4 regions of the Paenibacillus sp. S28 genome follow, and region 4 is predicted to be linked to each of the others. Evidence: riboswitches for the same ligand, from Rfam matches in the RefSeq annotation. Region 4 holds a riboswitch; each other region holds the start of a gene.

Region 1 (7,501 bases), on a different contig from region 4:
CGGCTATTCGTCCTGCGACGGCCTCAATAATATCCGCGCTGAACAGCATGCCGGTTTTGACCGCATCCACGCCGAGGTCGGTGCCCACGGCATCCATTTGTTCGGCTGCCGCAGCCGCAGGAAGCGGATAAACGCCTTGTACCCCGAGTGTGTTTTGAATGGTAATGGCTGTAATGGCCGACATACCGAATACGCCGAGCTCCTGGAACGTTTTGATATCCGCCTGGATGCCTGCCCCGCCGCCGCTGTCAGAACCGGCTACCGTCAATGCTTTCGGGATGCTCATTGCACAAATCCCCTTCCTGCCGACTCCAGAAGAGCGGTAATGGTTCCTTCCTCCAGCGGATGCCGGTCCATGACAGACAACGCGTCGAGGAAAGCGATTTGGAAGCTTCCCGGCCCCCCAATGCCTGCCCGCTCAAATGCCCGAACGGCCGCTTCACCGTAGTACGCCAAGGCGGCCGCGCCGGCGGACAGCAGATCGGATTCGACCGCTCCAAAAGCGGCGATCACCGATGTCAGCAAGCAGCCGGTCCCGGTGACTTGGGTCAGCATCGGATGTCCCCCCCGGATCAAGTATCCTCTCGTTCCGTCGGTGATCACATCTTCTTGCCCGGTAATGGCGACGAGCGTCCCCAGACGGTGTGCCGCCCGTGCCGCCAAGTCGGCGGGAGCGGACTCCCCGCCCTCCCCTGCGTCGACACCTTTTATCGCGCCGGTTTCACCAATGAGATGGGCAACCTCCGCTGCGTTGCCCCGAACCAGTGACACGCGGACCTCGCGCAAAATCCGCAGCGCAGCCTCCGTGCGAAATGCGGTCGCTCCCGCGCCGACGGGATCCAGGAACACCGGAACGCCATGATCATTCGCCGATCGGCCGGCGATGATCGCCGCTTCCACCAATTCGCTGTTCAGCGTTCCGAGATTCAGAACGACGGCTTGGGCGACCCGAGCCATATCGGCCACCTCCTCTTTGGCATAGGCCATAACCGGAGAGGCGCCAAGGGCAAGCAGGCCGTTGGCCGTAAAGTTGGTCACGACCACATTCGTCATGTTGTGAATGAGCGGACGCTGCTCTTTTATCCGTAGAGGAAGCTGGATAAGTCCGGACGGAAACATATCGGCGGTCATCGTCCCACCCCTTCCGCTGCAGCCAGGGAAACCGGCCAATCCTCAAGCGTAAACGCCATATCCCAGAACATGTACTCCAGCTGACAGCTGGTCAGAAAATGCTCCATCAGCCGTTTTTTTCTTGCGGGAGCCAGGCCTTCCGCCCATTCGTCGAGCAGCCGCCGCAGCTGTACCGTTACGCCGCTTTCCCGGTCTCCGTAAAAGTGCATCCATTCATAAAACGGATGGGATTTCTCCGGTTGGACTTCCTCCAGCAGACGTTGGCCGATTTCCGTATAGGTCCACGGACAAGGTAACAGCGCAGCTACAATATCCTCAAGTCCCCCCTCGTGGGCAACGTTCAGCATATGCCGGATGTAATGATTGGCCGATGGAGCCAGCGGATAGCCTTGCAGTTCCTCATATGCAACACCGGCGACATCACAAAAGTTTTGGTGGGGATGCGTTTCGCTGTTCAAAATAAACGAAATCTGTTCGTTAAAAAGCGCGGTCGTCTGCCGGCAATCGCATCGGGATATGGCAATGCCATAGATCCGGATGTAGGCATTCAGGTATTCAAAATCCTGCTTCACATAGTGAATCAGCTGCTCCTTGGACAAGGTACCTTCCGCAATCCCCCGTACAAACGGATGCTTGAAGATCGCTTGATAAATGGGATCTGCCGCATGTCTCAATTCTTCGGTAAACCGGGCCATGATAATGCACCTCCATTAATTTTGACGAAAATCGCATGTTCGAGCGCGGGGAAGCCAATACAAAAAAGCCGCCCCGAAATGGAGCGGCCGCTATTTGCAGTGTCATCCTGAATGTATCTCATCAAGAAAGTTGCGTATGTAAAGGCCTGCTCCACTTCCCTCCGCCGGTATTAACCGGATCAGGTTCAAAGGGTCCAAGCGATCACTTGTCTCAGCTGCCTCCGCAGCTCCCCTAGTGGATTTTCGTATGATATTTTACAAGTTCATGATTAACTGTAGCTCCGTTTGCCGGTGTTGTCAAACAAAAAAAGCTGCCGTCGGGATACCGGGAAAAAGCTTGTCGATCGTTTATGCGGATCTCCTTCCACCTTCAAGTGTTTATCTTTTCAACGCGTAAGAAAGGATCATCTCGACGATGACGACAGCGGCATAAATGATAGCTGCCGTTCGATAACCCGATCCGTACAGCGCAGCCGCGGCCAGACCGAATACGATCAGCTGCAGCACAGCCCGGACGGGAAGCGTCACCGGGAAGGTCGCTTTCGGTGCGACATACATGCCCCAAAAAACAGCAACAACGACCGGCGAACCTATTCCTGCCACGATACGGATCCACAAGGCGGTATCCAATTTAAATCCCCACAGGCAAAAGGCTGCCAGTGCACACAGCTCCATTAGAAAAAAGATAAGGTCGATCACAATCATTGCCAAACCCTCCATTTTGGGCCGGTCAGGGCCTTTGGAATGAAGCCATTCTCAGTAAAATTATGCCGATTGTTTCTTGCCTCTCGCGGCGAAAACTTTTCCCCTCTCACTCCGGCTTGTGAGCTTTCACAATTAAAAAATGCGGGTGATGCAGAATCCGCTGGTAGAAGTCGGCCGACTCCGGCAGCCGCTCCAGAAACTCGGGAACCGGCTTTGGTTCAACAAGCCGGTCCAGTACAAACCAGCTTGACGTCATATTGACGATTTCCTGCAGGGGTCTGCGGAAGAACGTCACTTCAACGCTGCCTGCCTCTTTCTTCGTCCACCGGTCTACAAGCAGCTCCCGTACAAAATAATCCGGTCTCTTAAAAACGGTAAAGTCCATAAACGGATGATGCACCGAAAACAATAACGTTCCTCCAGGCTTCAATACCCGCTGAAACTCACGGAACAAAGGATCCCAGTCTTCGATGTAATGCAGCGTCAGCGAACTGAGAATCAAGTCGAACTTATCGGCTCCGTATGGCAGTGGTTCGCTTAGATCGTGAACCCGAATCTCCGCTTGACTCCCGACTCTCCGTCTGGCCGCCTCCACCATATCGGGGCTGAAATCGATCGCCGATACCGATGCCCCGCGGGAAACGAACTGCTCGGTATACCATCCTGCGGCGCAGCCTGCATCAAGGGCATGAAGTCCGGACATATCCGTTGGCAGCAGCTCCAGCATGGCCGGACGCTCGTAGTATGCGTTGGCGCCGCTGTCCGAATCGGTATGCAGTTCATAGTCCTTGGCGAGCTTGGTATAAGCCTCGAGCACCCTCTCTTTCATGCAACCACCTCCGTAGACTCGCTATTCTCCACCATATTATACCAACCAACAGAAAGGTTGGATATAAATAAACCAGCTTTATGTAAGCTGTGCAGAACTTAGTTGCGGCAGGATACGTTATAAATGACAAGAACAAGTTTGAAGGCGGGGAATGTCTTTGTTAAAAAGCGTTTCTTTTTGGCTCACGTTATGTATGATTCTCATATGCATACTGGATGCCTCCGGACAGGGCTTGGCCAACATCATACTGATCCGGCTGAATCCCTTGCTTGAATACCTCCTGCATGACACTGTGTACTCGGGCTGGATGTCCGATAAACACGCTTTCGTAACGAACAGCTACTTTATCCCCTTACGGTTCCCGGCGTATCTTCTCTCCATCGTCATGGCTGTCATCATCGGCGCGGCGGTTGATCTCCTCATTTACGGGGTGAAGCGAGGATTGGCTCGCCGTGGCCATCCGAGGTCGACATCATGATCCCTAAATCCTGGTTTGAATGCTTAGCATCACGAATCCTCATTACTCGTCCAGTAACAGTAAAAGGCTGCCTCTCGGCAGCCTGTTACGCTTGATTTATTTGCTTTCAGCGGTTTTCACGTCTCTGAAGGGCAATGCCTTCTGCTACAGGATGCCCATCGTCCCGGCAATTTTTGTTCACCTCCGCCTGAGCGCCTCCTGCTGCGAGCGGTATTCGAGCGGCGCAACCCCCTCCATTTCCTTGAAGACCTTGGTAAAGTGCTTCACGTTCTCGAACCCGGCCCGCTCGCTGATTTCGTACACTTTCAGGTCCGTGCTGCCGAGCAGCTCCTTGGCCTTACGGATCCGCAGCTTCCGCAAGTAGCTCACGAACGTCTCCCCCGTATACTCCTTGAAAGCTTGGCTGAAATACGAATAATTCAATGAGACATGATTGGACACGACAGCCATATTCAAGTTTTCATGAAAATGCTCCTCGATATAGACGATGGCCCGCTGAATCTCGCTCTGGTCAAAATGCATCGACCGCATCCGTTTCACATAATCGCTCAGCAGGAAGAGCAGGCTCTCCAAACTATGGAAATAATCATGAAAATGGTTGAAGTTGTACAGATTCCCCACCTGCTTGTGGAGTTTTAAAATGTCGACGGATTCCTCGCCATAGGTTTGAAACACCTGGTCGAATACATGCTCGTTAAAAGCATGGCTGATCCCTTCCAGATACCCGATATCATATTGAAGAATCGTCCGGATATCGAAAATATGCTGCAGCAGCCGGCTCAGCTCGGCATCCCGATCCAATCCGAGCAGATTGGCCGTCTTCCGGATGTCTTCCAGCGGGATGCGGTAATCCGTCCGTTTGCCGGACAGTTCAGTGCTCCGAATGAGTCCCGGCATGTTTTGGAACAAAAAGTACTTCAACGCCCGGCCGGCCTGCTGGTAAGCTTTCTTCACCTCCCCTGCTCCCGCCATCCGTTCGCTGATGCCGGCCCGGATGGCGCTGGACGACTGGCGGATGATTTCCTCTCCCAGCCGGTTGAACGGAGCAGCGGTGTCAGTAAACATCACGAGTTTGCCGTCTTTGTCGTAAAAACGGATATAACGTTCACCCGGCAGCCAGCCGATCATCTGGTCAACATAAGCGGTGAATTCGTCCCAGCCGGCTTCCCGGTAGCGTTCCGGAACGAGGACCAGCGCGGCGTATCCGCCCGCATCCAGCCAATCCAGTCCCGCCTGAAGAACCACATCCCGAATGGCGCGCTCGTCCATGCCTTCCTGTAAAAACAAATACTGCAGCCGGCTCACCGCATAATTTTCCTTCAGCGCCTTCGTTCCGCGCAGCTGATCGGCGATTTCCCCCTTGCGGATGCGCTCTTCGTCAAGGCGCCGCAGCGTCCGGAACAGCTCGTCACGAACGATCGGCTTCAGCAAGTATTCCTTCACATTGCAGCGGATCGCCGCTTTGGCATACTGGAAGTCGTCATGACCGCTTAGAATAACCAGATCCGGCCGCGCCTCCTGATCCTGTATACGGTTAATGAGCTCGATTCCGTCCATCACCGGCATGCGGATGTCGGTAATGACCAAGTCCATTTCCGTCTCGTCCATGACTTGAAGCGCCTGCTCCCCATTCGCGGCAAAGTACAGTGCGTAGTCGTCGCCGAACTCGCGGCGAATCATCGCTTTCAGGCCATCCCGGATATTTTTCTCATCATCAACGATTAGCAGATTGCACATGGGCAGGCACACCTCCCGCTAGAATTAGATAAGGCAGCGTCATCGTGACTCGCGTAAAACTTCCTTCGGCGCTCTCCACCCGGATTCCGTGCGACTTCCCGTAAAACATGACGATACGCTGATCGACATTTCGCAATCCGATGCCGCTGCTTTCCCCGTCGTTCAGCTCCTTCCGCATTTGCTGATAATCCGCGTCTTCCAGCCGGATCATCAGGTTGATCTTCTTCAGTTTGGATTCGGGAATCCCGTCGCCATTGTCACAAACCTCGATAATGATGCTGTCCCCAGATACATAAGCATGTATAGCGATTTCCAGCTTTTCGCCCTCGGAACGGGAACCCATCCCATGCTTAACGGCGTTTTCGACGATGGGCTGGAGCGACATCTTCAGCACTTCCTGTTCCATATGGACCGGAGGAACGTTGATGTTCAGCACCAGATTGTTGTCGTAGCGTATGTTCATGATGGCGATGTAGTTTTGGATATGCTCCAGTTCATCCCTCAGCCGCACATGGTTGCTGGTCCACTGCAGGTTGTAGCGCATCATACGTCCGAGTGAGGTAAGCGCATCAGATATCGTGTATTGGCCCTCAATTTCGGCAAGCATCTTTAAGTTTTCGAGAGTATTGTACAGAAAATGGGAGTCGATCTGGTTTTTGAGCGACTTCAGCTCCGCTTCCTTGGTTGCCGCCTGGCGGTTCACCGCCTCGACGATCAGCTCATTCATCCGTTTGAGCATCTGACGGAAATGATGCGCTAATTCTCCGATCTCATCCATGCTCGTGATGTCAATTTCGAAATTAAAGTCGCCTTTGCGTACTTTTTTCATCGAATCGCGCAAAATGTTCAGCTTTTTCAAAATCAAGGAATGCAGGATATAGGACGTGGCCGACAGCAGAGCGATCAGAATAATCGTGGCAATGATAATCGTATTTCGCCGTTTGCTGACGTCCGACAAAGCGCTTTTTAGCGAAACGACGTTGAACAGATAGCTGTCCAGCGGCTCCATATCGCTCGGAATGCACAAATATGGCGTCCCGTTATAGGTAAAGGTAAACTCGTGGTCGGTCTTCTTGCCGTGCTTGGCGAACTCGGCCATGATCGTTTCGACGGGGAGCGTTTGCATCAGGCTCAGAGACGGGTTGGTAAACGCCTTGCCGTCCCGGTTCACCACGATCATTTGCGAGCTTGTATCCTGTACGCTGCTGAAGGTTTTCATAAAAAAGTTGTTCAGCTCCATCGTCACCTCCAGGATGCCGTTATGCTTATCGTTCGGATATTTGATCTCGCGCAGCAGCGTGACAAAATCGCCGACCTGGTCGCTGGCCACCGTGCTGTTCTTGATCACGTCCTTATTCGTCGCGCTGATCTCCCACCAGACCAGTCCGTTGCGCCGAAGAACCGTCTGGTACCAAGGCTTGTTCTTGATTCGGGATTCTTTGAAAATAACCGGCCAAAACTCTCTCACGTTCGGGTTTTCCGAATACAGCCGGATGTTGGCGATGTTCGGATTGTTAAACAGATAGTACTGAAAGCTGGAGAACGTCTTCATCTTAAAATCGATCAAATCGGCCGTATCCAGCTCCTCCCGGCTCTGCAGATACTCATTGATCTCGCTGTTGGAGATGGCCAGCTGGGCCGTCCGTTCCATCACCTGCATGTTGTTGGCCACGTTCGTTTTCTCGATCTCCAGAATATATTGGTTTTTCTTGGTCAAATCTTTGATCGTATTCAGGTATACCCCGTTGAATAAATACCAGGAAACCAGGGTGATCGGAATCAAAATAATACAGATAAACGATAGGATCAGCTTCAATTGAATCGGCATCCGGCCGATGGCGGTCGACAGCCTAGCCATTCGATTCCGGGCAAGTTCGATCATTGTCGCAAGCACCACCCAGCCCAATTATGGTAATAAGCCTGAAA
Region 2 (7,501 bases), on a different contig from region 4:
CAGCGGCCGGCCGTCCAGCACCGCCGGGCGCAGTCCCGCCCAGCGGTGAAACGGCTGCACCTCACTAAGAACAGGCAGCACTTGCTTGTTCCACTCCGTCAGCCGCCGGATCCCTTTGTCCGTGACGGACGTGTCGAACCCGGCGATATCCTCCGAGGCGCCGCACACGAGCGTTCCGTTTGCTTTTTGGACCAGGTATCCCTGGCTGGTGAACACCAGATGCCGAAGCGGCTCGCGCTCCTCGTTCCAAGTGTAGGCGCAAATTTGCCCCCGGATCGGATGTACAGGAATCCGGATACCGAGGGGTTCCGACATCTCCTGTACCCATGCGCCGGTGCTGATCAGCAGCCGGTCCGCTTCAAACCGCTCGCCACTCTGCGCCCTCAGCGCAACCCGCTCCCGCCATTCAGCCAGCTCGATCCGGCCAAGATGCTCATGAATCTGCACGCCGGAGGCCAGGCAGGCCCGTTTGACCGCTTCCGTCAAATCCGGGGCATACACATGGCTCTCCACCGGAGTCCGCAAGGCGGCAACTGCCTCGCGGGTCAGTCCCGGCTCGGCATCGAACAGCGCGCTCCCCGTTAATATTTCGCCACCGGAGCACCAGCTCCGCTGCCATTCCAACCGGCTCTCCAGCGCAAGCAAATCCGCCTCGTGCCTCGCGATGTACAAGCTGCCGGTTTCGGCATATTCGAAGGAGACGCCGGAGATGTCCTTCACCGCCTGCTGCCATTGCGGATACAGCGACAAGCTCTCGCGGCACAACCGGAAGAACTCGTCCGGCGACTCCACGTTCTCTGAATACGGAGCGAGCATCCCTGCCGCCGCGCCGGAGGCCTGCCCGCCGCAAGGTCCTTTTTCGAGCAGCGTGACGTGCAGGCCGCGGCGGCGCAGCTCCAGCGCGCAGGATAATCCGATGATGCCGCCGCCCATGACGATGATGTCTCCGCTCATTGTTACAGCCCCCCTGTCCATCCTTTTTTATTCGATGACGAGCGATTCCAGGCCGCTGCTGGCCGAAGCATATTTCTTCTTCGGAATCCGCCCGGACAAGTAAGCCAAACGCCCCGCCTCAACCGCCAGCCTCATCGACCGGGCCATCATCACGGGGTCCTTGGCTTTGGCCACCGGGGTATTCATCAGAATGCCGGAGACTCCCAGCTCCATCGCGAGCGCCACGTCACTGGCCGTCCCCAGCCCCGCATCCACGATGACAGGGACCGACAGCTCCTCCACGATCAATCCGAGATTGTACGGATTCAGAATGCCGAGGCCGGTCCCGATAGGCGCTGCGCCGGGCATAACCGCGGCTGCCCCGGCATCCTCCAGCTTTTTGCAGATCACCGGATCGTCGGAGATATACGGCAGTACCGTAAAACCGTCCTTGACCAATATTTCCGTCGCTTTTAACGTTTCAATCGGATCGGGCAGGAGCGTCCGCTTATTGGCGCTAATCTCCACCTTGATCCAGTCGCTGAGTCCCGAAGCCCGCGCCAGGCGGGCAATCCGGACCGCCTCATCAGCCGTTGTCGCCCCGGACGTGTTGGGAAGATAGATGTATTTCTGGGGCTCCACATGCTGCAGAATGGAGTCATCCTCCACCGAATCGAGATGGATCCGGCGGATAGCGAACGTCAGCACCTCGGTTCCCGAAGCTTTGATCGCCTCCATCTGCACATAAGGATCGGGGAACAGCCCGGTCCCCAAAAATAACCGCGACGACAGTTCCTGTCCGCCAACCTGCCAATTATCTCTGCTCATTTTTCCCCTCAACCTCCCGCTACGAAATGGACCAGCTCCAGCTTCATTCCAGGCACAACCGGAGTCGTCTCCCACTGCTCGATCTTCAGCACCTGTCCGTCCGCTTCCACCATGACCGGCCTGCCGGACAGCCCCAGCAGGCGGAGGACATCGGCTACCGTCTCGGCCGCCAGCTCCCGCTTTGTTCCGTTAATGACCAGTTCCATCCGCCGCTCCTCCTCTACCTTCAAGCTTGTGAATGAACGCCCGGCATACCGCTTCCGGGTCAGGGCTGCCGACGATTTCGCTCACCGCGCAGACGCGGCTCGCACCGGCCCGGATCACTTCGTCCACGTTGCCCAGCTTGATGCCGCCAATCGCCACAAAAGGGATCTTGATGACCCCGGCGACTTCCCGAATGTACGAAAGACCGACCGGATCCACCACATCGGCTTTCGTAGCCGTCGCATAGATCGGCCCGACGCCGATATAATCCGCCCCTTCCGCTTCGGCGAGCTGCGCTTCCGAAATTGCATGGGTGGATATGCCGATGATCTTGGAGCCGACAAGCTTTCTGGCTTCCGCGATCGGCATATCACCTTGACCGAGGTGAATCCCGTCGGCGTCCACCTCCATCGCGATATCAACGTGATCGTTCACGATAAAAGGAACACCGTAGCGGCGGGTCAGCTCCCGCAACTCCGCCGCCTTGCGCAGCAGCTCTTCCCTGCCGCTTGTTTTGTCGCGGAATTGAACGATATCCGCGCCTCCCCGAATGGCTTGCTCCATCACGTCCACCAGCCGGCGTCCCGGATGGAACGTCTCGCCGGTAATCGCATACAGACGAAAATCGACCATGACTGCTTCTCCTCTCTTTCCTTTGCCTTTCCCTCCATTTCATGCCGGCTTCTATCATCGCGAAGGGTAAGCCCTCATTTTGCGAAAGCGCCCTCTTACCCGGTTAACACAAAAAAACCATTCGAGAAATACACGAATGGCACCGCAATTCGAATGATATTCTCTACGCCAGCATTACCTGGATCAGATTAACGGTCCGCAGCATAAGGCTGCCATCTCAGCCGGACTTCATCCAGCACCCGCATTCCTATTTAATTTCACAACCACTATAGCCCAAACTGCTGACTTTTGGCAATAGCCAGAGTGAGATCACCGGCATCGGAACGCCTATCTCATCCATAGCAGCGATTCTCGCAAAATTTCATATATTTGGGTGCGGCAAACTTCTTATTTTATCTCTTGCGTCATCACATATCATCCCCGCCCGTGAATATAAATGTTTAACAAGCCAAAGTTTGTGCTGAGTATGGGAACATGGGAGGTGCCTGAACATGCCATCAGACGATCATTCGCTGTTTGTGGTGTCCAAGGAGGACTGGTCACTGCACCGGAAAGGGTACCAGGATCAGGTCCGCCATCAGGAGAAGGTTAAGGAAATCATCAAGCAGAACCTGCCCGACCTGATCACAGAAGAAAACATCGTGATGTCGGACGGTAAGCAAATCATCAAGGTACCCATCCGGAGCCTCGATGAATACCGTTTCATTTATAACTACCAGAAGCAAAAGCATGTCGGCCAGGGAGACGGCGACAGCCAGGTGGGAGACGTGCTGGGCAGGGATCCGGTGCAAAAGCCGGGTCAAGGCGAAAAAGCCGGCGACCAGCCCGGCCAGGACATTATGGAAGCCGAGGTCAGCATGGAAGACTTGGAAAATATGCTGTTCGACCAGCTGGAGCTGCCGAATATGAAGCCGAAAGAGCAGCAGGAAGTCGAAACCGAATCGATCACGTTCAACGACATCCGCAAAAAAGGCATGCAGTCCAACATCGACAAGAAGCGGACGATCCTGGAAAACCTGCGGCGCAACGCCACCAGCGGCAAGCCGGGAATTCACCATATCAGCCCCGACGATCTGCGTTACAAAACGTGGGAGGACGTCGTCGTTCCCCATTCCAGCGCGGTCATCATTGCGATGATGGATACGTCCGGGTCGATGGGCACGTTTGAGAAATACTGTGCGCGCAGCTTCTTCTTCTGGATGACCCGCTTCCTGCGCCGCCAATACGAAAAGGTCGACATTGTCTTTGTGGCCCACCATACGGAGGCCAAAGAAGTCACCGAAGAAGATTTCTTTACCCGGGGCGAAAGCGGGGGCACGATCTGCTCGTCCGCCTACCAGAAAGCGCTGGAAATTATCGACCGGCGCTACCCGCCCGCCAAGTACAATATTTATCCGTTCCATTTCTCGGACGGCGACAACTTGACTTCTGATAACGAACGCTGCGTGCGGCTGATTGGCGAGCTGCTTAAAGTCAGCAACATGTTCGGTTACGGGGAGGTCAACCAGTACAACCGGAGCAGCACGCTGATGTCCGCGTACCGGAATATCAAGCTCGACCAGTTCATGTATTACGTCATCAAGGAAAAGGGCGAGGTCTACCAGGCGCTGCGTACGTTCTTTAAAAAGCAGGAAGGCGCACTGACCTAAGCCGAAGGACCGTCTCCTGGAACGCAAAATTATGGCATATAAAAAGGTCGTTGTCCCGTTACGCTGAGTAACCAACAACGACCTTTTTGCATGGCCGGGTGACCTCTATATAGCATGACCCTCGATTTGCAGCCTTTTTCCCACAATCGACTGATCCTGACTCCTGCCAGGCTCCTCACTGATGGCATGCTCATCATTGCCAACGTGCTCCTCATTGCCAGCGTGCCCTTACTGCTGCCAAGTTCTTCACTCCCGCTAGGCCCCGCACGCACGACGTCCATGTTTCGTACTTCCGCTAGGCTTCTTCCGCCTGCAGCCGGTCCCGAACCTCCATCAAGGCAAAGCCAAGCAGGTTCTTCCCTTTCCACAGCAGCGGGTTCAGGACCGCCTCGTCATCTGCGGCCAACCCCACGCCCCAGATCGAATCCACCGGACTCGCCTCTACCAGCACCCGCTGCCCGGTGCCCAGCAGAAATTGCTTCAAATCGTCGTTTTGGGAAAACTTCGCTTCGTTTCCTCGGACCACAATGGAGTACCCTTCCCGGTCCCATACGGCAGGATCGAATCCCCTCACCTTCCGCCCCAGATCTTTAGCCTGCTTCGGGTGCTTGGCTGCGAGAATCTGTTCCCGGATCTCTTCGTCACCGAACAGTCTGGCTTTCTCGGCCATCATATAATGCTCGGCACTTGCATATTCCACGCCGTCCACGGTAAACTTCGCTTCCCACCACTGGCTGAAGCAGCTCTTCGTAATAGATCCGTCCGCCGCGGGCTGGTGCCCCCAGAAAAAAACATATTTCAGCTTGGTCCCTTTCCGGAATGCCTTCCGGAGTTCTTCCAAGGTATACATCCTCTTCCCCCTATATAAGAGCATCCCGTGCGCTTAAGTCCTACAATCATTGATAAAGGCCCTGTGACCCGCATGCCCGTTGATCACAGCCTCAGGCATCCAGGCTGGCCGATCCCTTTCGGTACGCTGCTCGTTCGCCTCCCGGCTCAAGCGGAATATCCCATGGCGCCTTCCGGGAAGCGAAGGTACCCATCCCCAGCAGCGTCTGTCCGCGGGTCATGATATAGACTACATTTGCAAACTGCTCCTCCGGTTTCCAAAAGCGGCTGGCGGCCATAAATGCGATCAAATACTCTTCCCAGCTGCCGTAATGCTGCTGCACATACCCGGCCGCTTCCAATTTAATGGCCCAGGCCTCTTCCTTCGTCAAATATCCGTAAGCGAGCCCAACCCGGCTCAAGAAAATCGCCCATCCGCCCCCGAAGGCGGCTATTTCTCCGGCGGGCAGCTGCGGCAGAAACGTATGAACCATGCTCATCCGGGCATACTCCGGATGGTCTTTGGAGGCCTCCATCCAGTTTTGCCGTGCCTGTTCCGGCAGCGCCGACAGTTCGGCGTGCAGGGCCTTATAATCGTCACGGTTCCCGTCCTCCAGCAGCCAGCGAATCCGGGTCTTTAAGGTCTCGGCGTCCTTGATGTCCCAGAGCCGCAGCCCCTTTTTCAAAACCCGGTTCCCGAGGTAACGCTCAAATTTCAAAAACTCGTAAGGCACATAATAATAAGCCAGCACGCTGTCGATGCATACGCTGGAGAGACAGCGGAAGTACAGCTCCAGCTGTTTGATTTGCTTCTTCTTGTAATCGCTGCGCATGTCGTCCTCCATTATCTAGGTTGATAGCACCCGGTGTGCTCTTAACGTTCTGTATAAATACCACAGCAGAATGGCCACGAACACCCCCGTGACGATAACGGGCACGTCAAAAAACAACTGCAGCACGATATACACAAAAATATAAAGCCAAGTTAACCGAAGAAATAAAAAACCGTCGAATATAATATTGTTTTTGACCACCTTGCGGTGCTCGGCCGGGTCGATCTTCCCCTGATCGTGGTGATGCTTATTTGCGGTAGACGACCAGTACATCAGGGTGCTCATATGCTGATTGTTTATGTCAAAAGAACGCTTCATCCGTTCCTTGGCCTCCGATATCCGTCCCATCGCGGTGAGGCACCGTCCCTCCAAACAGAGCGCATCCTGATCGTCCGGATGGGCAGCCAAAATGCGCTCGCAATCCGAAAGCGCCTCTTCATACCGCTGATCATCGTATCGAAGCCGTGCCGCGTACCGGTAAGCCTCCAGATCATCCGGCTGCAGCAGGATCGCATGGACGAAACATTTCAGCGCTTCCTGCCGGTTGCCCGCGGCCAGGTTATATTTTCCCAACAGCAGCTGCAGATCCAGATCGTCCGCAAACCACGCCGAAGCTTCGGTCAAGCACGCTTCCGCTTCTTCCAGCTCGCCTTCCATCAGCATATCCAGCGCAGACTCCCGCAGATCCAAAAATCTTTCAATGTCCGCGGCATCCCCTACGGGAGCGTTAGCGAGCGAGTCATAACGCAGCTCCCGTGATCCGTCCAGCTGCTGCAGGATGTATTCGGCAAAATACGTCGGATACCGCTCCCGCAGTTCTTCGGGATCTTCCGTAAAGTAAAACGTGCCGTCCAGCAGCTGCCAAACGTCTCGCGGGAGATGCCTGCAGGACATCAGAAAGGACACGAACGCATGCTGCAGTTCCGGCCCGCGATCGACGTTCCATACGATATCCTCGTTCAGCAGCCGCTCCCACGACTCCACCCGAATCCGGGCCGGAAAGTCGTCGTACAGCTCCCCTGCCTGATGAATCCACAGGCTGACCGGATCTGCGCTTGCCGTAGATTGGAATATTCCATTTGAATATGTGGTTTGTGCGTTAAGCTCGCTTGGTTGATCAACTTCCCCTTTGGTATCCTCCAGCGGGTAGATCGGCGTGGAAAGTTTATCCTCATTCTCAGCCGGCTCGCGTACCGTTGTACTGGCCTCTTTGGCGAACTTGGATGCCGCCTCATAAGCTTCCCGAAGCTGCTGATAGCCCTCGGGATCGTCCTCGGGATGATGCTGCTTCAGCTTGGCGGCATAAGCTTTCTTGATGATGCGCAGCTCCGTGGTCCGCTCGATCCCGAGCCTTTCCCAGATGTTCATGTGAAGCTCATCCACCTTTCCAGCTGTTCCAATCGATCCTTGAAGACCTCGGCAGCTTTTTTGATTTCGCGGTCATCCTGGGTATGCAGTGCCTTTTCGAACTGTCCGATATAGGCAGCGATCACTTCCCGGCTCTCGCCCAGCGCCTCTTCGTACAACCGCTCGCCCCTTGCCAGCAGCAGTCGGTTTTCCGCCCGGTCTCTCGGGTGAATTTTGATATCCTGA
Region 3 (7,501 bases), on a different contig from region 4:
TCCTCGTACACGGCATGCAGCACGATCGGCTTGTTATGGTCCCGGGCAAAACGTACGAAGCGCTCAAGCAGCGCCTCGTACGGCCCGTTATCCCAAGGAAGTCCGGCTTCGGCAGCCCCCAGCCGCGAGTAGTACGGCAGGCCGACTTCGCCGACGGCGACCATGTCGTCCGCATGCTCCGCCATCCAGCCGAAGAGCGCGTCGATCTCGCGGTCAGCAGGGAGCGGCTGCTCGGGATGGAAGCCGAAGGCGGGATAGACCTGCCCGGGCCAAGCCTGGGCAAGCCTCAGATTGGCTTGGCTCGATGCCAAATCCATGGACACGCCGATGACGGCTGCGACGCCGGCATCTTTCAGACTCCCAAGCAGCGTCTGCGTCTCGTGCTCCTTATAAGTATCGAGATGAATATGGGCATCGATCAAGGGCGCGAGCGGCGGCAGGTTCGCCTCCGCCGGCGATGCGGATACCGCTGCTGCCCGGTCGAGGACCATCTCTTGGCCGTTTGCGGGGTTTACTTCGCTGTTATTGCCGCTCATTGGCGTGAACCTCCTTGCTGTGCAGCCTGCATTTTTCGCTGCTCCTCGCGCATCCATTCGCTCAGCTGACGCTTCAGCTGCAGAAACTCGGGAGCCTCCGTCACTTCCTCGCGCCGCGGGCGCGGAAACGGCACATCGATGGCGTGCAGCACCGCGGCCGGCCGGCTCGAGAAGACGTAAATCCGGCTCGATAGCAGCAGCGCCTCCTCGATGTTGTGCGTAATGAAGAGAACCGAGCGGCGGTTCTCTTCCCAAATGTCCAGCAGCCAGCGCTGCATGTCGCTGCGGGTCAGCGCATCGAGCGCGCTGAACGGCTCATCCAGGCACATCAGCTCCTGCGGGCTGAGCAGCGCGCGGAGAAAAGCCGCCCTCTGCTGCATGCCGCCCGACAGCGTATGCGGATGCGCCTTCTCAAAGCCGGCCAGGCCGACTTTGGCGAGCCAGCGCCGCGCGTCCTCACGGGCCTCCCGGCTGACGGTGCCGTGCACCTCCTGGGCCAGCAGCACATTGTCCTCGATCGTCCGCCAAGGAAACAGGGCGGGCTGCTGCGGCATGTAGCTGATATGCCCCTGCTGCCCGGTCACCTCGGCGCCGTTCATCCGGACGGTGCCGGCATCCGGACGGGTCAGCCCGCCGATCACGTGCAGCAGCGTGCTCTTGCCGCTTCCCGACGGTCCGATGATGGACACGAATTGGCCTTGGCCCACGGTCAGCGAGATGTCGCTGAGTACCGGCAGCGTCCGGCGCTTCTCTTTGAAGCTTTTGCTGACGGAGACGATCTCCAGTGCAGGCGTGGTTTCTTGATTTATCACGGCAATTCTCCTTTCCGGCCAGGCCCGCTAGCCCTGCTTCGGCTTCCAGCGGACGAACCATTTTTCGAGCAGCGCAATCAGCCCGAACATCAGCAGGCTCAGCACGACGATGATCATGATCGCCACGAACATGCGGTCGGTGCGGTAGCCCGATTTTTGCAGCATCATATAATAGCCGATGCCCTTGTCAGCCCCCAGCCACTCGGCGATAATCGCTCCCATGACGCTGTAGGTGGCGGCGATTTTAATGCCGGAGAAGATGGAAGGGAGTGCGTGGGGCAGCTCCAGCTTGGCGAAGATTTGGCCCTTGCCCGCCCCGATCATGCGCATGTAGTTCATCATGATGGGATCGGTCTGTTTCAAGCCGCCAAGGGCGGCGACCGCCACCGGGAAAAAGCAGACGAGCGTAATGACGATCAGCTTGGGCAGGAGGCCGAAGCCGAACCAGATCATCAGCAGGGGGGCGAGGGCGATGGTCGGGATATTTTGGCTTAGAATGAGCAGCGGATACAGCGCCTGTTTTAAAAACGGAATCAAATGCAGAATCAGTGCGATGACCAGCCCGATGGCGGTTCCGATGGCGAAGCCGAATACGGTCAGCTTCAGCGTGGCCCATACATGCTCCCACAAGCCGCCGGAAGCGGCCGCGGCTTCCCGGGCGATGTCGCTCGGCGCAGGCAAAATCCATTGTTCAATATGGAACAGGGAGGTCAGCAGCTGCCATACGAGCAAAAAGAAGATGACCGCCACGAGGGGCGGCCATACGTTTTTCCACCAGCTTCTCATGGACGGTACTTCTCCGTCAGCTTGTCCATGCTGATTCCGCCGGGATTATGGGCGATTTTGACCTGGGAGATGATACTCGGGCTGCCTGCGGCCACCAGAGCTTCGTGCATTTTGCGCACGACGTCCAGCAGCTCCTCCAGCTCGCCCTCCATCGTCGTTTCCAGCGGGTGCACCTCATGCTTCACGCCGGACTGCTGAATGACCTCAATGGCGCGGTCGACGTAAGCATAAGAATCTTCGTTGCCCGGCGTCTTCGGGATCACCTGGATGCTTAACAGCGTATTGGCCATGCGAATCAACTTCCTCTCTTCATTGGTTACGGATGTTTTGGGTTGTAGGCGGCTTATTGTTCCGGCAAAAAGTCGTTCGTATACGCACTCTTCACGTCCAGCGGCTTATCCAGCAGCTTGTGCTCGTACATCCAGTCGGAATAGCCTTTCCAGATCTGTTCTTTCTGCTCGCCCCAGCGGGCTGCGTCGTCCTGGTATTTAGGACTTAACCACTTCTGGCTTTCGATCACCAGTTCCTTGTCGAGATCCGGCACGTCCTTCAGCAGCAGGTTGGCGGCGTCTTCCGGCTTGTCGATCGCGTATTGGTAGCCTTTGGCGGTCGCGCGCATAAACGCCTTAACCAGCTCAGGGTCTTCCTTGATCTGCTTCTCGTTCGTCACAAGCACCGGCGTATAGTAGTCCAGCTTCTCGGAATAATCTTTAACATACAGCATGTCCAGCGGCTCGCCGCGCAGCTTCGCTTCAATTCCGGTCCAGCCGTAGAAGATCCAGGCGAAATCGATGTCCCGTTTCACGGCGGTAAAATAATCGGCGTCGCCGATGTTGACGATTTTCACCTTCTTCACGTCAGCCTTGTCGATCCCCATGATGGAGCCCATAACGGCTTCTTCAACAGGAGAGCCCCAGCCGCCGTAGGTTTTACCTTCAAAATCTTTCGGCGTCTTGATCCCCCGGTCGACTGGTGCGGCAAAGCCCGACGTGTTGTGCTGGATGACCGCCGCAATCGAGACGAGCGGCACGCCCTGCGTGCGGGCCTGGGTCACGCTCTCCTGATAGCTTACGCCGAAAGGCACTTTGCCGGAAGCGACCATGGCGTCGGCGCCGGTGGAGCCCGGCTGCACGATCTCGACGTTCAAGCCTTCTTCTTTATAATAGCCCAAGTCTTTGGCAGCATAGAGCCCAGTGTGGTTCGTGTTGGGCGTCCAGTCGAGGACGACTTTGACGTCCTTCAGCGGCTTCGCTGCGGTGTTGTCCTGGCCTGCCGTGCTATCGGAAGCGGATGTGCCTTCTCCGCTGCCCGTATTGTTCTGGCTGCCGCCGCATCCGGCAAGCGCCAGTATGAGCATGCAGACCAGCAGCAGCAGGCCGATGGATTTGTTCTTCATGGCTTTCTCTCTCCTTCGATATCCGGCCGTTCTTTATTCTCTCTGTGGAAGCATCGGCCGGTGATCCCCTATCCTTGTTAGATTTAGAATCGTGAGCCGATCTGAGTGGCTGAATCATAGAAGCATTCGCAAGGCGTAATCCCGTTTTTCACTAGTATGAATGAAAAAAACGCCCCGTAAACGGGACGCTTCACATGCGCAAGATCAGCACGGCTTGTATGCCGTGACAAACGGTTTCCTACGCTGGCATTACCCAGATCAGGTTAAAAGGGTCAGTATCTTGAAGGGATACAATCTCAGCCGGCCGATTCCAGCACCCCGGATTCTATAAGGTTTTTGGGTTGTTTTCCTCCCATATTATAGTCCATCCCCATGGGGGTGTCCAGACATCCGCCCGATTCCAGATTATCTCTGGAAAAATTCGATCCATTCTTTTTCCGGACCATAGATAAAGAAATATTGGTATCCGTTCGGCAGGGTCACGATTTCCTGATCGATCAGCTCCACGCCGTCCAGTGCCTGGATCCGCTCAAATTCCTTCTGAATGTCGTCGACATGGATCGCAAAATGGTGCACCGTGCCTTCGGCCGGCAGGTCGTAGCTGTAGCCTTGAATGAGCTCGATTTCCGTCTCGTTACTGTCCCCGAAGCCGAGAAACGCCAGCTGGAACACGCCATTGGTGTGCGTCAGGCGGCCTTTCAGCTCCAGGCCCACGATCTCGGTATAAAATCGGATGGTTGACTCCAAATCCCGTACGACGATGCCGACATGATCCAAACGTTTATTAGCCATATGTATAAGCTCCTTTTCATAGTACTTATAAGTAATGGGATTGCCCTAAATTAAGGCCATTATAGCATTTAAATCCGAGTTGTAAGGCAACTTTATGCAAACATCATTGTTTATAAATTATAGGCTGTTTGGTGGCATCGTTAGGTATTGAAATAGTCAGGAACGGGGGAAGAGGGCCCTGAAAAAAATAATTGCGGCATGGCTTTTCATGTGTATGTTGACAGCATGTACCGGGCCATCATCCAGTGGAGGGGACATAACGATACTCGATAAGCAGCTCATTGGCTCGACATATTGGATTGTCGCCGAGAAAACCCATAGTAAAGAAGAAGGAGCATTTAAAATTAAAGTCGATAATGAAAATACTTGGAACTTGTTAGAGGTCGGAAGAACGTACTTATCGACATACTCCTACAAGTCGTTGGACAAAGGAGCTAAACTGCTGAGTGTCCGCCATATCAATGAAGGGCAGTCAGCAACGAAATAGAACCACTAAAAAAAGCCCGGGATGTCTATCAGACGATCCCAGGCTTTTTTTAGTTCTCGCGCTGCTTCTTCTTCGCATAAAATTCGGCCGCCTTATGGCGGTTGCCGCAAGTTTCCATGCTGCACCAGCGCCGCTTGCCGCTCTTGGAGGTGTCCACAAAGTGCAGGATGCAGTCGTCATGCTCGCAGATCCGGATGCGGTCCGAAGATACGTTTGCCAGCGTCTCGAACAGGGAGCGGACGATGGGGTACAGCACGCCTTGGACGGCGGTTTGTCCGTAGGTGATGAGATGGGGGAGGCCTTGGTCATCCCGCTCAGCCCGGAGCGCCACGTCTAATCGCGACGCTTCGGCCTCCATGGCGGCGAATGCCTCATCCGACAAGGTACCTCCATGGTCCAGGTCTTCTAGAACGAGCCGGCACACGCCGCGCAGACGGAGCAGTTCGGGCAGCAGGTCTTCCCGCGGCACAGCTGAAGCTGCCCCTGCGGTATTGTCCAAGCCGTGCAATTCATTATCGTGGAGCCATTCGTCTAAATAACCTGGCTCCTCCAGCATATCCGTGACCCGGTGCTCCCGCATGCGCACCGTATTGGCGAGATTGATCCACAGGGCGCCCCCCAACACGTTGCGGGAAGGGGATTTATCCATGATGCGTCATCCTTTATAGAGTAATCGTTTCCTTTGTGTTCAGGAATGCTATGTCCATTGTATCACCAACTGCAGCCCGCAGGCGATGTTGCCAATCGGGAGTCTGCAGGTATACAGGCGGATGGTGGATGGTCGTATGGTGGATCGGCACCAGCCGTTTGGCCCCGAGAACGCGTGCGGCCGCGGCCGCTTGTTCCGGAAGCAGCGTAATCGGCATGCCGCTGGGCGGCTGACGATCAGGGCGTTCCAGAACGGCACCGTTCACCGGCAGGCATACCGCATCGAATGCGCCGTGAGCCGCGGCAATTTTCCACCAGTAGCCGTGCCACAGCGTATCTCCGCAGTGGAGCAGGCGGTGCTCGCCGTCGCTCAGCGCCCAGGCGATCTGCACGTCTCCGACCCCGTCGACGGAGTACGTGGCGGCTGCGCCCAGCGCACCGATTTGGAAGGCATCGCCGACGGAAGCACCGATTACGCGGTTGAGACCGCTATTTTCGGCAAGGAGGACGCCCTCCTGCGGGAGGTACACGGGAATGTCTGCCCAGTAGGCATCGATGATGGCCTGGGGATCAAAGTGATCGGTATGCTCATGGGTGATCAGCACCGCATCTGCCGGGCCGTATTCGTTAAGCGGGAAGAGCGGTTCGTGAGACTGGCCGTATCTTTCCGGAAAATGATAAAGCGGGTCTATGACCACCGATGTGGCTCCTGCCGTCACCCGAATGCCTGCCCAGGGAAGCTTTTGAAGTTCCATGTCATCCATCTCCTTTGTATAACCTTTAAAATGTATATTACAAGTTATAATTGGAGTATAACCGTATTTTTATAACCTGTAAATATATTTTTGAAGGTTATATAAAAACAAAAAAAGCGGACCGGCTGGCCCGCAATTAATTTGAATAGCTTATTTTCCTGCACCTGACGGCCCCTGCAGTCCACTCTGGTGAACCAGCTTCCGCCGCTGCAGCTGGAAGGCCGCAAAGCTGAGCACGACCATGCCGGCGGTGAACACCGCGAGCATCCAAGCCGACTGGTTTACTTCCAGATGGTCCAGGCTCCAGCCCATGATAAGCGGCAGGATGGCTCCGCCGACGCCGCCGGAGGCGATCAAAATGCTGGGTGTCGATTCTTCGCTGCCCTGCAGCAGCTTGCTCGCAAATACGAGCGCAATCGAAAAGATCCCCGACATGAACAGCCCGAGCAGCAGGATGATCGCGAAAGCCGACCATACCTGGCCCATCAGCGGGAACACGATCAGCAGCACCAAGGTGATGAGGCAGCTGAACAGCACGTAGACCCGGTAATGGATCTTTTCGGCGACGACACCGGCAAAGATCCGACCGACGGACATGGCGATCCAGAAGCAGGTAACGCTGAGCGCAGCGGCGGCTTCCTTCATGCCCATTTTCTCAATCAGGATGGCGGGCATAAAGTTGGCCAGGCTCATCTCGGTGCCGACGTACAGAAAGAAGAATACGATAAAGAGGACGAGAATGCCGAAGGCTCCGCCTTGATAAGGGAAGCGTTTGGCCGAAGATTGCTCTTGACCCGATACGGAAGCGGCAGGCCCTTTGGCGCTCAGCACGGCATCGATTTCACCGAAGGAGGCCTTCGACCAGAACAACAGCGTGACGAGTGCGATCAGCGAAATGACGAGGAACGAGAACCTCCACCATCCTTCCGTAATGAAGCCGCTTGCGATCAGCGGCATGACCATGGCCCCGACCCCGAAAAAGACCTCCAGGCGGCTCATCGCCACAGCGGTTTTATCGGTAATCGCCGCAATAATAATGGTCCCGATCACCGCTTCGATCATGCCGAAACCAAAGCCTGCGCACACGGCAATGGCGTACAGCCATTCCCAAGGCGGCAGCAGGGTATAGACCAGCTCGGCGGCCGTAAGCAGGCCGATGGCGATCAGAAGCCCGCCCCTTTTACCAAAACGGCGGTTCAGCCACGGGGATACGAGCACACCGGCCAGAAAACCGGCGAACTGGGTGAAGATCAGCGTCCCGCCTTCGCTGTATTCGCGGTCATAATGCT
Region 4 (7,501 bases):
GGCGGCCGTGCTTGAAGATCCGTGCTATTCGGGAATCATCCGGGCGGCAGCTGCCTGCGGAGCGGAGGTGATTCCGGCTGAGGTCGATGTCCACGGCATCCGTCTGTCCGATTGGAACGCCCGCCTTGTACTGGTGACGCCGAGCCGCCAGTACCCGACCGGCGCCGTCCTGACGCTGGAGCGGCGCCGGCAGCTGCTGGACTGGGCGGAACGGCATCAGGCGGTCATCCTGGAAGACGATTACGACAGCGAGTTCCGCTTCGGCGGCAGGCCGATCGAGCCGCTGAAGACGCTGGATACGCGGGAGCGGGTCATTTATATCGGCTCCTTCTCGAAGACGATGTTTGCCGGGCTGCGCCTGGGTTACGCCATCGTCCCCCAATCGCTCGTGGATGCGGTGCTGCGGGCCAAAACGCTGTACGAGCCGCTGACGACAGGGCTGCTTGAACAGCGGGCGCTTGCCCGGTTTATGGCCCGCGGCGATTATGGCCGGCATCTCCGCCGGCTTACGCGGATCTATGGTGCCCGTCACCGCCATTTCTGCACCCGGATGCAGGAGAAGGCGGGGCATCTGTTCTCGCTGATGCCTGGGGATTCCGGCCTGCATGTGTATGCTTATTGGCTGCAACCGCCGGAAGCTTTTGCAGCCTTTACAGCCGCAGCAGCGGCTCGTGGCGTAACGTTCAGGGACGCGTCCGGCTACAGGATCCAGCCGGGACCGCCGGCCGCCTTTTTCAGCTATGCCCGATGGGATGAGCGGCAGCTGGAGGAGGGGGTTGACCGGCTGGCCGCGGCATGGGAGGATATCCGGCATGGTATGAACGGGTAGGCGAAGCAAGCATCGCAACCGCTTCGGTTATTTACTGTGCTGTGAGCATTGGGAGAAGGCGCGATTTTGGACAGGCCTACAGGGGCGGTAAAACCGGCGGAAGCTCAGGGGATATGGGCCGGATGTGCAAAAACCGCGCCGAAATAGTATCATAGGGAGGAAAGATATGAGTCTATGATATAGGGGGGAATGACGACATGCTGCACGCATCGCCGTCATCTTTTGAAATATTGCCGTCCCTCGCCAAAATTGTGTGCGAGCCTGGATGGAAATGGCAGAAGCGCGAGAAGGCGCTGGAAAATTACGATTTATTTTATGTATGGAGCGGGGAAGGGACCGTCATCCGGAATGACGAACCGTATGAGGTCGGCAAGGGGAGCTGCTTCCTGTTCAGGCCCGGCGACCACACGAGCGCCACGCACAACCCGCAGAAGCCGCTTGTTCTGACTTACAGCCACTTTCGGGTGTCCGAGCCTGTGACGGATATTCCGCTGCCGTACCGGAAGCTGACGGAAACCGTTGACTTTGAATACATGCTTGCCCGTTACGTCAGGCTGTTTCTTGTGAACACCTTTGCGGCCCAGGAAGAGGGGCAGCTCATCCTGAAGCAGCTGATGATCCATCTGCTCCGGCACGACCGGCAGCAGCCGGAGGAGAAGAAGGTCAGCAACCAGCTGACCGAAGTGATCCACGAGATCGCTAATTACATTCAGCAGCATCCCGGCTTACCGCACCGGGTCGAGGATCTGGCCGCCCGCGCCGGGTTGTCGCCGCGGTATTTCTCGATCAAATTCAAGGAGCTGATCGGCTCACCCGTTCAATCCTACATTATCCGGACGCGGATCGACCGGGCGCAGCATCTGCTCCTGCATGCCGGCATGAACGTCACGGAGGTGGCCGATGCGCTCGGATACCGCGACATTTTTTTCTTCAGCCGGCAATTCAAGCAGTATACGGGCAAGAATCCGTCCGAAATCCGGTAATTGTTTCCTGCTGTTTCGCGGTCTTCCCCTTTCGGGTAATAAGCTTCAAGCTTGCAAATGCACCGAATAAACGAAGGGAGGAAAGAGTCGGATGAGCAGACGGCGGATTCGCAGGCGTGACGGGTATGCCGCAGCTGCGGCGGCGCGGGGGAACTGCCGTAACCGGATGCGCCGGTTCAGACCGGTCAGCATCATGAGCGACGTATGGTTTTAACCCCACTCGTTAACCTTTTTTTATGAACTTCATCACACATGATATAAATGATGTCTAAGAGCAGCGCGGGATGCCAGCCCGCCGCTGCTTTTTTGTGCGCATCATTAGTTTGAAATGGTCTGTAGCACCGGTTACACGGAGAATGCGGTTCGCGGTTGCGCTCTCCCCCGGCCTGCCGGCTTATGGTATGCTGTGGGAGCAAGGTGTTAAGCAGAGGATGGAGGATAGCGAAATGAATGAAGCATTCGGAGCAAATTCGGAGGACAGCCTGCGCCTCCTGCTGGTTCAGGCAGAGCAGGTGCTGATGTCCGCCCTGGAGAAGTTTGGCATTAGGGAGGAGCAAGCGGAATTTATTCAAATATCAGACCATATTACGTACCGGGTGAGCGCGCGGTCCGGCGGCAAATTTTTGCTGCGGATCCATCCGGTGTCGGCCGACGTACCGGCCATCCGATCGGAAATGATGTGGCTGAATTGGCTTTCTTCCCAAGGCCTGCCGGTTCCGGAGGGCGTAGCGGATCAGGAAGGGAATACCGTGGCGATTTGCGAGGCGGACCGGAGTCAGGGCTGGCCGGTGACGCTGCTGCGCTGGATCGAAGGGGAGCAGGCGGAGGGCGGCCTCGATGACAGGCAGGTGTACCGGATGGGCGTGCTTATGGCCAGGCTCCACCAGGCTGCAGAGAGCTTTGTTCCGCCGGAAGGGTTCGTCAGACCCGAATGGGGGGCTGCGAGCCTGACTGAAGATATGCAGCGGCTGGAACGGCGGCACCGCGCCTTTCTGAGTTCCGATGAATGGGCGCTTTATGTACGGGCTGCGGACCTAATCAAAGGGCGGATCGCCGCATGGCCTCCGGGGCCTTCCCGGTACGGTATGATCCATGCGGATCTCCACGAAGGGAACGTTGTATTCAAGGACGGGGAAACTTGCCCTATCGATTTTGGCCGCTGCGGGTTCGGTTATTATGCATACGACTTGGCGCAGGCGCTCATCGGCCTGTACCCGGCACAGCGGAGCATGCTGCTGGACGGGTACGAAAGCATGCGACTTCTTCCGAAGGAGAGCGTGTCCATGCTGGAAACCTTTTTCCTGCAGGCGGTCCTGGAGAATCAGGCGTTTCACGCCGGCAATCCGCAGGAAATTCCGTCGCTGAAGGAACAGAAGGGGTATATTCTGTCCGCGATCCGCAGCTACTTGGCGGAAGAGCCGTTTTTGTTTCCGGCGAAATAACATCTGAACGGGAGTGGAGCGCAATTGGGAGGACATGATGAGCGGCCGGTCGTGCTGGTCACAGGTGGTTCCAGCGGCTTCGGGCTGCTGGCCAGCGTGGAGCTGGCTGCCTCCGGATACACGGTTTTTGCCGGCATGCGAAGGCCGGAGGCGAGCGGGGAGCTGATGGACGCTGCGCAGACGGCGGGGGTCAGAGAGCATATTCACGTGGTTAGGCTAGATGTGACGGACGGGGGACAGGTGCTTGAGGCGGTATCGGGCATCCTGAAATCCCACGGACGCATTGACGTGCTTGTGAACAATGCAGGCACCGCATACGGAGGAATGATCGAGGAGATTCCGATGGACGTGTGGAAGGCGCAGCTGGAAACGAATTTCTTCGGGATGGTTGCGGTCACCCAGGCCGTTCTTCCCGCGATGAGGGAGGCCCATCAGGGAACAATCATTCAGATCAGCAGCGTCAGCGGGGCTGTCGGATTTCCCGGCTTTGGCCCCTACGTCTCGTCAAAGTTTGCTGTAGAGGGATTTAGCGAATGCCTTGCCCTGGAAATGCGGCCATTCGGCGTCGATGTCGTGATAGTGGAGCCGGGTTCGTACGGAACGGCCATTTGGGACAAAGGATTTGCGCAGATGAGCGCCGCGGAGCGGTCACCCTACGAGCGGATGCTGAGCCAGGTGATGGCCTTTTCCCGTGACAACGCCGGCCAGCGCGGCGATCCGGCCGATGTGGCCCGGCTGATCGGGAGAATCGCGCGTATGAACAAGCCGGCATTCCGCTATGCGCTGCCTGCCGGCACACGCTGGACGATGAAGGCTAAGCAGCTGCTTCCGGGCCGGTGGTTTCAGCGGATTATGCTCGCGCTCCTAAGCAAAAAAGGCTGAGCCGGATTCGCTTCCGGTTCAGCCTTTAGGCGGGTGCAGCTGACCGAGCAGCTGGCCCATGCGGACATGATCTCCGGTCCGGAGGTCTGTCCGCGGGGTGAACGCGCCGTCCTGGATCAGCAGCACGACGGTTGAACCGAACTCAAAATAGGCGAGCGGATCGCCGTTATGCCAAGAATTGGCGGTTTCGTCGTCGTAGCGGATGCTGCTGACATTCATGGCGCCGACTTTGACGACCGCGACTTCTCCCAGGGCTCCCTTGATGTACGTTATCAACCTCTCGTTGCGGCACAGCACGGATTTCATCTGGGTCATGCCAAAATCATTGACCGGGTAGCATCGTCCCTTGATATGCTCGCTCTCCACCTTCACGCCTGTGATTGGAGAGTGGATCCGGTGGTAGTCGGTAGGGCTGAGGTACAGCACAAAGACATAGCCATGTTTATATAACTCCAGGTGGGGAGAGAAATTAAGCAGCTCCGCCACCGAATAATCCTGCCCTTTCACGTTCAGAATCGTGCCTGAGGTGATTTCACCCATTGCGGTGATCATGGCGTCGACGGGGCTCGTGAGTACGTGCTCGCCTTCGTGAACGGGACGCATGCCGGGCTTCAGCCGCCGGGAAAAAAATTCGTTGAGCGTGCGGTATTCATAGATTTCTTTCTCCGCTTCATGCGCCGGGATCTGATAGCTTTTGATAAAAGTAGGGATGACCCCTCTGCTGAACCGGCTGTGCGAGAAGCGTCCCATCATGGAAGAGAGCCACTTTCGCGAGGAGAGCTCTGTCATGAGCCGCAGTAATTTCTTTGTCATGCCTAATCTCCCTTCCATACGTGCCTGTAGCACTCTGAATATATTGACATAGAACGGCTATCAAATCAATATGCAACAAATGCTGGAAACCGCCCCGGAGAAAAATGGTATTGCCAATCCTTCGAGGATCATGTATTTTGGAATCAATACGGGCCCGATGCCGACTCATCGCGGCGAGGTGCCTGTTACACGGAATCGAACCCAAGCATCTCATCGCTTTGGACGGCGATGGCTTCGGGACCAGGAGCCGGCGATGCCGCGCCTTGCGTTCATCTGTGTACATATGGGAATACGGGAGCTCGAGCGAATCGGGCTGAGAGTGCAGCTAATGAACCGCTGCTGACCGGGAATCTGATCTGGATAATGCCAGCGTAGAGAATTCAAGTCCTTTTATGGGCTTATTTGACGATCTCCCTCGCTTATCCAGGGGGTTTTTTTATTGCCCAACTTTGGAAAAAGAAAGGATGTTGTCAAATGAACAGCAGTACGATGCAGATGGATCGGCCGAAGGGGCTGAAGCTCAGCGACCTGCTCGTGACGATTCTGCTCTCCCTCGTGATCGGGGTGGTGTACCATTTTTGGGGTTCGGTGAACGACTTGTTCAAGCCGCTGTTTTTCCAAGCGGATGAGCTGATGTACGGCATGTGGTTCCTCGCTTCGACGCTTGCCGCGCTGCTGATCCGCAAGCCCGGCGTAGCCCTCCTGGCCGAGGTTGCCGCGGCTCACGTAGAAATTCTGTTCGGCAGTGAATGGGGCCTTCAGCTGGCGATTTACGGCGTGGCGCAAGGTCTTGCCGCGGAGCTGATCTTCGCCCTGTTCCGCTACCGCAAATTCTCCATGGGGGTAGCGGCGCTGGCTGGTATGGCTTCGGGATTGGGATCATTCCTGGTGGATGTGTACTACGGCTACGTCACGGACTATACGACATGGATGATCGTGTTCAAGTACGTGATGCGGTTAATCAGCTCGGCGGTACTCGCAGGGTACCTGGCGTATGCCCTGACCAAAGCGCTGGAAGCAACCGGAGTAACCCAGCTGCTCCGGCCGGTGACAGCCAAGGATTATGAAGCGCTCGATCATGACTGAGACTAACCGGGGTGTCGTGACGATGCAGCATTCGGCGGTGCATGAGACGGGTCAAGTAGCGGATCAAAGGGCGGATCAAGGGAGCGGGCAAATTGCCGTTTCGGTAACGGACCTGCGCCTGAAGTTTCCGGGTGAGAAGGCGTTCGTGTTCAAGGATGTTTCCCTGTCCGTGCCGGCCGGGGAAAAAGTGCTTCTGCTCGGCCCAAGCGGATGCGGGAAATCGACGCTGCTGCAGGTGCTCGGCGGGTTGATTCCGGCGGTCATTGACGTTCCGCTCAAATATGCGGACATCCGGAAGCCCCGCTCGTGCGGGTATGTATTTCAGGACCCGGATACCCAGTTCTGCATGCCGTATGTCGATGAGGAGCTGGCGTTTGTGCTGGAGAACCGCCAAGTAGCCAGGGAGGATATGGTGCCGCGGATGCGGGAGGCGCTCGGCCGGGTCGGCCTGGACCTTGAAGAGCTGCACACTCCGATTGAACGGCTGTCCCTGGGGATGAAGCAGCGGCTCGCGCTCGCTTCGGTCCTTCTGCTGGAACCGGAGGTGCTCCTTCTGGATGAACCCTCGGCGCTGCTGGACCCCGAGGGGAGAAGGCAAATTTGGGAGGCTGTTCGCGGCGTATCGGCCGGACGGACCGTGCTGATCGTTGAGCACCGGATCGAAGAAATCGTGAATTGGGTCGACCGGATCGTTCTGTTCGCGCCGGACGGAAGCATTCTGGCCGACGGCAAGCCGGCCGAAATCTTCACGGCGTACCGCAGTGCCCTTCAGGAAAATGGCATTTGGTATCCCGGCGTTTGGGAGGATTATATCCGTCACGGGGATACATGGAACAGCGGCTTAGTGCAATCCCCGCAGCAAGGTGCGGACTTGGCGGCGCCGGTCCTCTCCTTGCGGGGGTTTGTCGGTCTCCGCGGAGATGCGCCGGCGATCATGGTGGAAGAGGCGGAGGTATATGCCGGCGATTTTGTCGCCGTTGTCGGTCCTAACGGAGCGGGGAAAAGCTCCTTGCTGCTGAGCCTAATGCAGCTTCTTCCGACAGCCGGCAGCTACGTGCTGGAAGGCAGGCTGCTGCAGGGAAGGGGCAGGAAGCGGACCTGCCCTTCGGACCGGATCGGGTTCGTGTTTCAGAACCCGGAGTTTCAGTTTGTGGCCCAGACAGTACTGGAGGAGACGGCCTTTTCCCTTCATATGCAGGGCGGCATGTCACGGGCTGAGGTGGAGCGTAGAGCCGAAGACTGCCTTAAGACGTTTCATTTGCACGGCTTGGAGAACCGGCACCCGTATCAGCTCTCGACCGGACAGAAACGCAGGCTGAGCGTTGCCACTGCGGCGGTGCGCCGCCAGGCGGTGCTGCTGCTGGATGAACCGACGTTCGGGCAGGATGCCCGCAACGCCTTTGCCATCCTGGAATACTGCGAAGCGCTGCGCCGCAGCGGCACGGCGATCATCATGGTGACGCATG

Evidence for each region. A riboswitch is a leader RNA that binds a small molecule or an ion and turns the genes downstream of it on or off. The one in region 4 is predicted to bind thiamine pyrophosphate.
Region 1: linked by a shared signal. The riboswitch ahead of tenA (thiaminase II) and the one ahead of IAE55_RS20860 (ECF transporter S component) in region 4 are both predicted to bind thiamine pyrophosphate.
Region 2: linked by a shared signal. The riboswitch ahead of thiE (thiamine phosphate synthase) and the one ahead of IAE55_RS20860 (ECF transporter S component) in region 4 are both predicted to bind thiamine pyrophosphate.
Region 3: linked by a shared signal. The riboswitch ahead of IAE55_RS14380 (ABC transporter substrate-binding protein) and the one ahead of IAE55_RS20860 (ECF transporter S component) in region 4 are both predicted to bind thiamine pyrophosphate.

Annotation. Positions count from the first base shown of each region.
Region 1 is NZ_JACVTM010000001.1:201,925-209,425, reverse strand. Features, by position in the region: gene thiD (bifunctional hydroxymethylpyrimidine kinase/phosphomethylpyrimidine kinase) at 1-286, opposite strand, end outside; gene thiM (hydroxyethylthiazole kinase) at 283-1,131, opposite strand; gene tenA (thiaminase II) at 1,128-1,826, opposite strand; TPP riboswitch at 1,966-2,070, opposite strand; gene IAE55_RS00925 (YrdB family protein) at 2,205-2,531, opposite strand; gene IAE55_RS00920 (class I SAM-dependent methyltransferase) at 2,638-3,360, opposite strand; gene IAE55_RS00915 (response regulator transcription factor) at 4,016-5,575, opposite strand; gene IAE55_RS00910 (cache domain-containing sensor histidine kinase) at 5,553-7,457, opposite strand.
Region 2 is NZ_JACVTM010000003.1:14,782-22,282, reverse strand. Features, by position in the region: gene thiO (glycine oxidase ThiO) at 1-954, opposite strand, end outside; gene IAE55_RS08675 (thiazole synthase) at 982-1,761, opposite strand; gene thiS (sulfur carrier protein ThiS) at 1,770-1,967, opposite strand; gene thiE (thiamine phosphate synthase) at 1,951-2,598, opposite strand; TPP riboswitch at 2,742-2,851, opposite strand; gene yhbH (sporulation protein YhbH) at 3,090-4,247, shown strand; gene IAE55_RS08655 (NADAR family protein) at 4,543-5,097, opposite strand; gene IAE55_RS08650 (DUF1266 domain-containing protein) at 5,189-5,908, opposite strand; gene IAE55_RS08645 (J domain-containing protein) at 5,924-7,276, opposite strand; gene IAE55_RS08640 (molecular chaperone HscC) at 7,273-7,501, opposite strand, start outside.
Region 3 is NZ_JACVTM010000005.1:162,873-170,373, forward strand. Features, by position in the region: gene IAE55_RS14360 (TatD family hydrolase) at 1-491, opposite strand, end outside; gene IAE55_RS14365 (ABC transporter ATP-binding protein) at 533-1,348, opposite strand; gene IAE55_RS14370 (ABC transporter permease) at 1,376-2,134, opposite strand; gene IAE55_RS14375 (thiamine-binding protein) at 2,131-2,424, opposite strand; gene IAE55_RS14380 (ABC transporter substrate-binding protein) at 2,478-3,530, opposite strand; TPP riboswitch at 3,749-3,861, opposite strand; gene IAE55_RS14385 (VOC family protein) at 3,936-4,322, opposite strand; gene IAE55_RS14390 (CGNR zinc finger domain-containing protein) at 4,859-5,458, opposite strand; gene IAE55_RS14395 (MBL fold metallo-hydrolase) at 5,472-6,212, opposite strand; gene IAE55_RS14400 (MFS transporter) at 6,363-7,501, opposite strand, start outside.
Region 4 is NZ_JACVTM010000009.1:7,812-15,312, reverse strand. Features, by position in the region: gene pdxR (MocR-like pyridoxine biosynthesis transcription factor PdxR) at 1-829, shown strand, start outside; gene IAE55_RS20880 (AraC family transcriptional regulator) at 1,027-1,812, shown strand; gene IAE55_RS34130 (hypothetical protein) at 1,904-2,026, shown strand; gene IAE55_RS20875 (phosphotransferase enzyme family protein) at 2,259-3,254, shown strand; gene IAE55_RS20870 (SDR family oxidoreductase) at 3,279-4,136, shown strand; gene asd (archaetidylserine decarboxylase) at 4,155-4,949, opposite strand; TPP riboswitch at 5,231-5,344, shown strand; gene IAE55_RS20860 (ECF transporter S component) at 5,424-6,035, shown strand; gene IAE55_RS20855 (ABC transporter ATP-binding protein) at 6,028-7,501, shown strand, end outside.